One region of the Empedobacter stercoris genome, then DNA from elsewhere that is predicted to be linked to it. Evidence: riboswitches for the same ligand, from Rfam matches in the RefSeq annotation. Region 1 holds a riboswitch; the other holds the start of a gene.
The links. A riboswitch is a leader RNA that binds a small molecule or an ion and turns the genes downstream of it on or off. The one in region 1 is predicted to bind cobalamin.

Region 1 (5,663 bases):
TAAAACAGGCATGTGATAATCCATCAAAATAACATCATACACTTCACCATTCAACACTTTTTGCAACGCCTCCATTCCGTTATTTGCAAGGTCAGAAGTGATTTTTTTAAACTCTAACATATGCTTCAAAATAACCTGATTACTTTGGTTATCATCCACAATCAGAACATGTTTTATCTCGTCTAAATGGTCAAATTGTTGATTAAAATTATACTCGTAATCCACTTCCAAATCAAAGTAAAATGTAGAGCCTTTGTCGACTTCACTTTCCAATTCTAAATGACTTCCGAAGTAATTTAACAATTTATTTGAAATGGTTAACCCTAATCCTGTTCCTCCAAAACGTTTACTTACAGTACTATCTTCTTGTGTAAAAGCATCAAAAATTTTGGATTGTTTCTCTGGTTTAATCCCAATTCCAGTATCGCGAACAGAGAATCTAAGTTTCGCTTTCTTCCCTTCTTTAATTGGTTCGACTTGACTAATTTTAAGTTCTATTTCACCTTTTTCGGTGAATTTCACGGCATTCCCAAGTAGATTAATCAAAACTTGTTTTAGACGAACTTCATCAATCCAAATAAATTGAGGTAAATTATTATCTATATTCAACAATAATTCAATTTTTTTGTTTTCGGCTTGATAAAGAATCACATTGATTACTTGATTTCCTAACTCGAACAAATTATTTTTTTCTATCAAAACATCCATTCGACCGGATTCAATTTTAGAGAAATCTAAAATATCATTTATTATTGACAATAATGAATTTGCAGAATCATTAATAAAATTCAAATATTGTTTTTGAGTCGGATTAAGTGGCGTTTTCAACAATAAATCAGAGAAACCAATCACACCATTTAACGGCGTTCGAATCTCGTGGCTCATATTTGCTAAAAATTCAGACTTTGCCTTACTAGCGAGATCAGCATTCTTTTTAGCTTTTTTAAGTTCTTTATTTTTCTTGACAGATTCTGTTATATTTTGCGAAAACATAATCAGACCACCAATCTGTTTTTTGTTGATATACCACGGATGAATCGCCCATAAATAGTGTTGATCCGTATCATATTTTGGTGTGCGATAAATCATATCTTCATCCGAATAACTTTCACCTTGCAAACAAGCGTCATAAATCGCTTTTCTTTCTTCTGGAACATTGTACATTTCATAATGAGATTTTCCGATCACATTTTTCTTTTTTACTACAAATTCATCACACCATTGATTACTCAAAGTTAGATAATTCATATCCTTATCAAACATTGCAACAGATGCAGGTACATGATTAATAAATGTTTCGAAAATAGCTTTTTGTCGAGCCAACTCTAACGTATAACGTTTTCTCTCATCAATATCCTGAAAAGTTCCAAAAACGCTAACACATTTTCCATTTACGAACTCTGGAATTCCTTTACATCTTACCCAAATTGTTTTTCCTTTTTGGGTAACTATTTGTAACTCCATATCATATCCGATTCCTTTTTCTACCGCATCTCTAAAAGCTTTCTTTATTTTTGGATAACTACTTTTTGCTTCATAAAAATTGAGTGAAGTTTCTACATTTGGTTCATAATCTAGTTCAACTTCATGGATTTTTTTCGTTATATCAGTCCAAATTAATTTTTGCTTAACTAAATCGTATTTCCAACCTCCAACATTGGCAACTTCGTACGTATGATCTAGTAACTGACGAACACGATTCAAGTCTCTTTCCAAGATTATTCGTTGCGTCATATCAACCGCAGTACTCATCACAATCGGATTTCCATCATTATCTTTGTCCAAAATATTATTGTATAACCAATATGTTAACGAACCATCTTTCTTAATCAAGCTCATCAAACCAGAATCTTGCTTTTTACTTAAAATCGTCTCTATATAGATTTGATATTCTTTTTGATTAGATTTTGGGATTAATTTTTTAAGATCCAAATCTTTCGATTCTTCTTCAGTATAACCTATCGATTCTAAACCTTTTTTGTTAATGGATAAAATATTACCATCCAAATCGTGAATCGTCATTAAACCAAGCGAAGAATTGAAAAAATTTCTAAACTTACGTTCACTGTTTTCTAGTTCCTCCTTTTTAGAGTTTTCAAGTGTAATATCTCGTCCAAATAAGAAAATCTCGTTATCATACGAAGTGTTTAATTTAGTATACCATTCAACCATTTTTTCTTCTTTCGTTTCTATTGAACACATCAAACATTTGAAGTCAATAGAACCTGAATTAGTTTTCAAATCAGCCAAAAACATTTGAACTTTTTTCTTATCCTTTTCCGAAACAAAGTCTAAGAAATTTTTTGAACGAATTAATTGGTCATTTTTAACTTCTAAAACTTTTTTAAAAGCTGGGTTAATTGATTTCAATACACCATTAATATCAGCAACTCCAATTAAATTATTCGAAATTTTATAGATATTTTGAAAGTAAGCAGCGTCTTTTTTTCGTTTTTTACTGACCAATAATTTTGTAATATTTTTCCCTAATTGAATCAATAAATTGCGTTGTTTTTCGTCTAACGTTCTTGGATAATGATCGTTTACACATAATGTCCCCAAAACATTTCCATTGTCATCAATCAACGGAACACCAGCATAAAACTTAATATTTGCAGCTTTTACTCCAGCAATATTTTTTGCAGGTTCAAATTTCGTCACATCATCAATCACCAAAATTTCTTCTTCCATTAAAGAAAATTGACAAATAGTTTGTTGACGTGGAACAATATCTACATCTATTCCACAATTTGCTTTAATCACTTGATAATTTTCATCAAAAATAGAAATTAACGCAATTGGCGCATTACAAATCAAACTCGCAGCATTTGCAAAAACCTCCAACTCTTCGTCTTTATCATGTCCTTGCAAATTATAATCGTAAACGGCTTGCAATCTTTGCTTTTCGTTCGTTGGGATGTGAAAATTTTCCATTAAAAATTGATCTTATTTAAAAGGTAAGTAGAGGTGGTTAAATATATTACATAATTATAAATTTTTGTAATCAATTAATTTTAAAAAAGTTTAATTTTTTCAAATCATAATTATTTTCTTACATTAGTTGCACAAAAGGGAATCGAGTGCAAATCTCGAGCTGTCGCGCAACTGTAAGTAGTGAACACTATAAGCCAGACCACTTTTTAGATGATGCTTTCGCGATTGAAGCTCAATCAAAACTACAATAATCTCGGTTTTTGTTGAATTGATTGCACTTGATTTCGAAAGCATTTTTATTAAAACTTAGTTTATAAAAACATGCTAAAAGAAGAAATTCAACACCTTATTGACCTTAAAACAAAACCTCTTGGAGCTTTAGGTTTATTAGAAAAAATCGCTTTGAAGATTGGTTTAGTTCAACAAAAAAATCATTTAGAATTAGTTAATCCACATCTAATTGTTTTCGCAAGCGATCATGGTATTTCACAATCTGGCGTAAGTGCTTATCCTGCGGAGGTTACACCGCAAATGGTTATTAATTTCCTAAATAATGGGGCTGCTATTAATGTTTTTTGTAATCAAAATGAAATCGATTTAACAATTGTTGATGCAGGAGTCAATTATAATTTTGAAGATTATTCGGTTCTGAAAAATTGCAAAATTGCAAAATCAACCAAAAACTTTTTGTACGAACCTGCAATGAATGCAGAAGAATTGCAACAATGCTTTGATCATTCGAAGAAAATTGTTGATGAAATCGCTCAAAACGGAACGAATATTATTGGTTTTGGGGAAATGGGAATTGGAAACACTTCATCTGCATCAATGATTATTCACTATTTAACTCAACTTCCACTTGAACAATGTGTTGGCCGAGGTACAGGCTTGAATGATGAACAATTACAAAATAAGATTAATATTCTGACTCAAGCAAAGGAAAATCAAGGTGAAATAAATGATCCGAAACAAATTTTAGCAACTTTCGGAGGTTTTGAAGTCGCGCAAATGACAGGTGCAATGCTCGCTGCTTATGAACATAATATGCTGTTGATGATAGATGGTTATATTGCTTCAGCTGCAATTTTAGTCGCATCGAAATTGAAACCTGAAATTTTGAAAAACGCTATTTTTTGTCATCAAAGTGATGAAATTGGACATCGTTATCTATTAAATTATTTCAACGAAGAACCTATCTTGAAAATCAATTTACGCGTAGGAGAAGGAACAGGTTGTGCTTTGGCTTATCCAATTATTAAAAGTGCAGTAAATTTCTTTAATGATATGGCAAGTTTTGAATCTGCTGGTGTCAGTAATAAAGAAACTGAAGTGGAATGCTAAAAAAAGAAATTACTTATTTCCTAACGGCATTGATGTTTTTTACTCGAATTCCAATTCCATTCAAGATTCCTTACAGCAACGAAATTATGAATCAATCGCAAAAATATTATGCTGCGGTTGGCTTATTGGTTGGTTGTTTTAATGCAATTATTTATAGTGTTTGTCAATTTATTTTACCTGTTGATATTGCAATTATTATCACCATGATTACAAGTATTTTGTTGACTGGTGCTTTTCACGAAGATGGTTTTACTGATGTCTGCGATAGTTTTGGAGGAGGTTATGGTAAAGAAAAAATTATGACAATTATGAAAGATAGCCGAATTGGAGCTTATGGAGTTATCGGTGCAATCTTGTTATTGTTATTAAAATTCACCTCTCTGAAACACATTGCAGAAGATAATTTTTGGTTGATTATTTTCACTTTAATTGCTGCACATTCGGTAAGTCGTTTTTTTTCTGGAATGATGATTTACACCCACGAATATGTCACCGATATTGACAAAAGCAAATCAAAACCAATGGCGAGTAAAGCTTTACCGATTAAAAACTTGCTCATAAGTTTTCTATTTTGTTTACTTCCTTTTATAGTTTTTGGCGAATGGAAATTCTTGTTGATTTTACCACTTTGTTATATAGGTAAAGTCTATTTGGGTTGGTATTTTAAGAAATATATAGGCGGTTATACAGGCGATTGTTTGGGAACTGTACAACAAGTTACCGAAGTTTTATTTTATTTAGGAATACTGATTATATGCAAATTTTTGTAATACGACATACAAAAGTCAAAATCCCTTCATCGGTTTGTTACGGACAAACCGATGTCGATTTGACAGACACGTTTTTAGACGAAGTAAAAGAAATACATGCTAAAATCGATCACGATTTTGATACTATTTTTTCGAGTCCATTGAATCGTTGTCAACAATTAGCCTACACTTTTTCTACAGAAATTATTTTAGATAATCGATTGAAAGAATTCAATTTTGGAGACTGGGAAATGAAACCTTGGAACGAAATTCCTTCGGAAGAAATCAATCCATGGTACGATGATTTTGTAACGATACCAACTCCAAATGGCGAATCGATGTACGAAATGTTTTTACGCATCTCTGATTTTATGAACGACTTAAGAAATACCAAACTTCAAAAAATATTAATTGTTGCTCATGGCGGAGTAATTCGATTAATATGGTGTTATTTGTTGCAAATACCAATTAAAAATGCATTCAAAATCCCTGTAAATTACGGTGAAATTTTTCAGTTTAATTTAGGTGAAACAAATGAGGAAGATTTTATAATGAGAAAAATGTAGACTAATTCAACATCCAATCAACTAAACTTTCCTTCTCTACTATATTCCAAGAATGCGGATGTTTCTGACCATT
Region 2 (5,663 bases), 410 kb from region 1:
TTTTCATTTTTTCAGGACCTATTCCGACCGAAACAATTTTTTACCAATGCATTCTGATGATTGTTGTGTTATTCACAATTATTCCTATGTTCTTGAATAATTTTGCTTTGAAAGGAATCGATTCCTCTACGGTCGGCATTTTAATTTACTTGAATCCAATTATGAATTTCGCTTTGGCAATTTTTTATTATAATGAAGTTGTATCTCCAATGCAAATGATTGGTTATAGTCTAATTCTTTTAGCAATTATCGTTTTCAATTCGAAAACAATTTTTAAATTAAAAAACATAAAAAAATCCGAAGCTTAGCTTTCGGATTTTTTATTACTATAAAGAAGTAACTATTTGATGTAAACAGAATTTGGTCCAACACCTGTTGTAATCGCTGGATGCTTAAGACCTCCTTGCGCATTCTGAATTAACAAACGACCACTTGATTTGAAATCTTTTGCATCTAAAATATAGAACGTATCGCCTTCTACATTAAATCCATACACATTATCTGCACCTGTAATATAGTCTGCTTTCGTTGGTAAATTTGTTGCATTTAAAGCCATTGAATAAACAGAATTATTCAAAATATAATACAATTTATTATTTTTCGCGACCAAGAAATCTGGATGTTCTCCTTCAGGGAAATTCATTTCTAATTTGTCTTCACTTGCAAGATTGTATCGAACTAATTTCCCTTTTGATGGTGTCCCCCAAGAAACACCTTGCGAAAGCACATATAAATTTCCGTTCTGAATCGTTAAATCAGTCGGAACTTCTCCAACATTAACTGTTTTTCTATCTGATGTTTTAAGGTCAATAATTGAAACTGTTTTACCAATTCCCCAACCTCCTTTTTGTGCAACGTACAATTTTCCATTTTCAAGAATCATCTTTTCTGGACCTTCATCCACCGAATATTTTTCAACAAAAGATAAATCACTCATCTTATATTTTGCAATAAAATCATCAGTAGAAACAGCTGGATCTCCCCAATTAGAAATATACAAGAAATCATTATCAGCAACCACGTAACGAGGATTGTTCATTGTTGAAGAAGAAGGAATCGTACTTACCTTTTTAAACGTTGTATGATCAACAATTTCTACTTTATTCGATGCATTAACAACGATATATGCTTTATTTCCTTTAAAAAAAATACTTTGTCCAACTGATCCTAATTGAGCCCCTGCATTTGCAGTTTTGAAAATATCTTGAATTGGATTTGTTGTACTTACATCTTTAGTTGGATCAAAATAAGTAATATCCGAATTAGACGAGTTCATATTTCCTTCGTTCAAAACAAAAACTCCCTTCGAATAGTTCCCATTTTCAGGGTCGTTGCTTGGTCCATCATCATCATTTGAACACGATTGTAAAAAAACTCCAGCTAAAGCGATAAACGCAATAGATTTAAATTTTATCATAGTTTTAAAATTTTATTTGTATTTGTAAAGTATAATTTATGCCTGGTTGCCAACGGTTTTCTTGTGTTTGGTAATGTTGATTAAACACATTATTCACTCTAATAAAAACGCTATAAAGTGGTGAAATCGTATAACTTAACCCTAAATTAGTTACCCAAAAATTATCAATTATTTTTTCTTCTTCCGAATCAGAAAAGACTTTACTTGTGTAACTGTTTTGAACAAAAGCAGATAACTGTTTGTACGTATATTGTGCACTTGACGTCCATTTGTGACGAGGCGAATACATTAGTTCTTTGTTTTTCGATTTGTCTTTTGTTCTTGTGAATCCGTAAGTTGTATTAAATGTAAAAGCATTCCATTTGTAATCTCCTATCAATTCAAAACCATATGTTTCGGCTCGGTTAACATTTCGAGGAATCCAATACGAAGAGTTCGATTGACTCGGAATCCATTGAATCATATCACTCAATTTATTGTAAAAAATATTGGTTTGAATGTTTAAATTTTTACTGATAAAATCATTCCCAATTTCGAATTGATAAGCCGATTCTGATTTCAAATCTGGATTTCCTCCCGTTTTCCAAAACAAATCATTGTAGGTTGGATTTCTGAAATTTTTCGAAATATTTCCTCTTAATTGATAGGAATTGATAGGACGATAATTGAAGCCTAAAGAATAAATAAAAGGATTTTGATATTGGTTAGAAAAATCTTGGCGAACACTCGCTTCATACGCAAAATGATCCGATAATTTATGTTTTGCAATCAACGCAAAATTGAGTGAATTTTGATCACTTTTGCTCAAATTATTTCCACTTCCTTGATTATAATTTGCTTCGGATGAAATCGCTACTTCAAAATTAGATGTCAATTGATGATTCAAATAATATTTCAATACATAATTATCAACCTCTAAATCGTCAGAATATGTATGGTGAATGTTGTTGAAAAAACTACTTTCTTCTCTTACATAAGCCAACTTTAATTGCGATTGCCACGTTTCAGTTGGATTAAAATTCCATTCCGTCATCACACGATAATCGTTATTGTCGTAACCCGAAGGCGTAGAACCTATATCAACCAATGGAAATTCTCGGCTACCAAAATTAAACATCGAATATAGTTTTAATTCATTTTTCGAATCGATTTTATACCCAAAATTGGCATTTATCGTATTGAAATAATATTTTCCGTTCAAGTTCTTCTTCATAAAATTTGGAATCGAATAATCGTTATCCGATTGACTTCTTACATAAGCTAAAGAAGAACTTAATTTTTCTGTACTATAGTTGAGTTTATATTTTCCAGACCATGTATCAAAACTTCCATAACCCAAACTTATTTTTTGATTAAGACCTTTATTGTATTCAGTCTTATTCAGCAAGTGAATTGTTCCACCTATTGCCCCTGTTCCATATGCGATACTTCCGCCACCAGGTTTTACAATCATTCCGTCAAAAGAATTGCTCGTAAATAAATTAAAATCAGTTTGTCCAGTTGTTTGCGAATTAACATTAATTCCATTCCAAACAACAGCGGTGTGCGAAGCCAAAGTTCCACGAAAAGAGGGAGAAGAAACCATTCCTCTACCATTTTCTTTAAAATACAGCGGTGTTTGCGCTTGCAAAACTTGGGTAAGTTGATTCGGATTTTGCTCTAAAATACTATCATTGAGTTTGATTACACTTTGCGATTTATAATGATTTTTGAGAAAAACATCATTCATAATCAAAGGCTTCAAACTAATGGTATCTGTCTGTGCGAAAGCAATTCCTGCAATCAAATTAAAACAAAGAAAAAATTTTTTCATATTAAAAAGCTGTTTTTCCTCCGAAAACATTTTCTATTCATTCGTTATCAATGGCAGGTTTCCTGACTTGTTCTCATTTTTTATATCCTTCCCGATTTCTCAGTGGATTTGTAGTAAAAAGATAGGGAGAATTTACATTTGCGGGGACAGTTTTGGAATTGAACCAAATTCCCTTTTAACTCACTCGTTGAGCACCATTTTGTGCAAATGTAAAGAAAAGTGCTTGAAATATGAATACGTGATTGTTAAATCATTAAAATCAAATCAATAATTGAATACTTTTTCAATTATTTTCTGTCCCAAATTGTCACTCGATTTATTGGGATTTTTTATTGAATAAATTCGTTTTAAATAATTCACAAGTTTTTTATTACATTTGCTTTAGGAAAAAATATAATAAAAGAACGAAATCGCATAAAATGGCTATAAAAACATTTAGAGAAGTAATCGCAGAGGCAATGAGTGAAGAAATGCGTCGCGATGAATCTGTATTTTTAATTGGAGAAGAAGTAGCAGAGTATAACGGCGCCTACAAAGCTTCGAAAGGAATGTTAGACGAATTTGGTCCAGAACGTGTAATAGATGCACCAATCGCAGAAGCTGGTTTTTCTGGAATTGCAATTGGTTCTACAATGACAGGATGCCGTCCAATCGTAGAATACATGACGTTCAACTTTTCATTAGTATGTATTGACCAAATTATCAATAACGCCGCTAAAATTTATCAAATGTCAGGAGGGCAATTTAACTGTCCAATTGTATTTAGAGGACCTACTGCTTCTGCAGGACAATTAGGTGCAACGCATTCACAAGCTTTTGAAAATTGGTATGCCAATGTACCAGGTCTTAAAGTGGTTGTCCCTTCTAATCCTTATGATGCAAAAGGGTTATTAAAATCTGCAATTCGTGACAACGATCCAGTTATTTTTATGGAATCTGAACAGATGTATGGAGATAAAATGGAAATGCCAGATGAAGAGTACACAATCGAAATTGGTAAAGCAGAAATCAAACGAGAAGGAACAGACGTAACATTGGTTTCTTTCGGTAAAATTATTAAGCAAGCTTATATTGCTGCTGATGAATTAGCAAAAGAAGGAATTAGTGTAGAAGTTATTGACTTGCGTACAGTTCGTCCATTAGATTATGATACGATTTTCAAATCGGTGAAGAAAACAAATCGTTTGGTTGTTTTAGAAGAAGCATGGCCTTTCGCTTCAGTTGCTTCAGAAATTACCTATATGGTTCAACAAAAAGCATTCGATTATTTAGATGCGCCGATCAAACGTATTACAACTAAAGATACCTCAGCACCTTACGCTCCTAACTTGTACGAATCTTGGATTCCAAATGCAAAAGATGTTATTGAAGCTGTAAAATCAGTTATGTATAAATAATATTAAGATTATCAACTATATTTGTAAAGTCTAGCATACATTTTGCTAGGCTTTATTTTTTTTAACCAAATCTCATAAATGAAAAGTTATATAACAGCTTTTTTTATAGTTGTTCTAGCCTCTCTACAGGCACAAGTAAAAATTCAAGGAAAAGTAATAGATGCTGAAACCTTGAAGCCAATTCCTTATGCAGATATTCGATTACCTGAACTAAAGGTTAGTGCAACATCAAATTCTGATGGTACATTTTATATCGAATCTACTTCTAATGCAGAAAAAATAGTCATTTCGAAAAGTGGTTATGAAATTTCGGATTATATCATCGAAAATAAAATCGATTATAATTTCATTGCGCAATTATTTTTAGCGGAAGAAGAAGGACAAGAAATTGATAATAATCAATCAGTTGATTTACAAGAAGCTGTTGTTTCGGCAAAGAAAAAGCGTCTTAAAAAGAAAGAAAACCCTGCCTACGCTATTTTAAGAGAGGTTTGGAAACGTAAAAAGAAAAACGGTTTAAAGCTAACGCCACATTATCAATATGATGAATATGAGAAGTTGCAATTTGATATCAGCAATATCGACTCAAGTTTTATGAAGCGTAAGATTTTCAAAGGAATGGAATTTGTATTTGAAAAAATTGATACATCTTCTATTAATGGAAAAACATATTTACCCGCTTTTCTGAATGAATCAATTTATAAAATAGCTGGTATCAATCAACCTTCTACAAAAGAGCGTCGCGAATTAATTGCCAATAAAACATCTGGATTCGAGAACAATGAAATTGTAGCATCAACAGTAAAAAATCTTTTCCGTGATGTAGATATTTACGATAATCGAGTTAATATTTTAGATATCAAATTTGTGAGTCCCATTGCCACTGATGGTTTTGCTGTGTACGATTATGAACTGAAAGATACTGTAGACGTTGACGGTGTAGAATCTTATCGAATCAAATATTATCCACGTCGAGAAGGTGAACTAACGTTCAAAGGTGAATTATTTATTTCGAAAGATGCTTACGCAGTAAAAG

Region 2: it holds a riboswitch for cobalamin, as region 1 does, so the genes downstream of both, NZD85_RS10675 (TonB-dependent receptor) here and cobT (nicotinate-nucleotide--dimethylbenzimidazole phosphoribosyltransferase) in region 1, are expected to answer to the same signal.

What each region holds. Positions count from the first base shown of each region.
Region 1 covers NZ_CP104209.1:2,667,881-2,673,543, reverse strand. Annotated here, with positions in the region: gene NZD85_RS12670 (response regulator) at 1-2,934, opposite strand, end outside; cobalamin riboswitch at 3,038-3,157, shown strand; gene cobT (nicotinate-nucleotide--dimethylbenzimidazole phosphoribosyltransferase) at 3,256-4,275, shown strand; gene NZD85_RS12660 (adenosylcobinamide-GDP ribazoletransferase) at 4,269-5,045, shown strand; gene cobC (alpha-ribazole phosphatase) at 5,030-5,590, shown strand; gene NZD85_RS12650 (thioesterase domain-containing protein) at 5,592-5,663, opposite strand, start outside.
Region 2 covers NZ_CP104209.1:2,253,595-2,259,257, reverse strand. Annotated here, with positions in the region: gene NZD85_RS10685 (EamA family transporter) at 1-308, shown strand, start outside; gene NZD85_RS10680 (DUF5074 domain-containing protein) at 341-1,417, opposite strand; gene NZD85_RS10675 (TonB-dependent receptor) at 1,422-3,230, opposite strand; cobalamin riboswitch at 3,266-3,444, opposite strand; gene NZD85_RS10670 (pyruvate dehydrogenase complex E1 component subunit beta) at 3,650-4,627, shown strand; gene NZD85_RS10665 (DUF5686 and carboxypeptidase regulatory-like domain-containing protein) at 4,706-5,663, shown strand, end outside.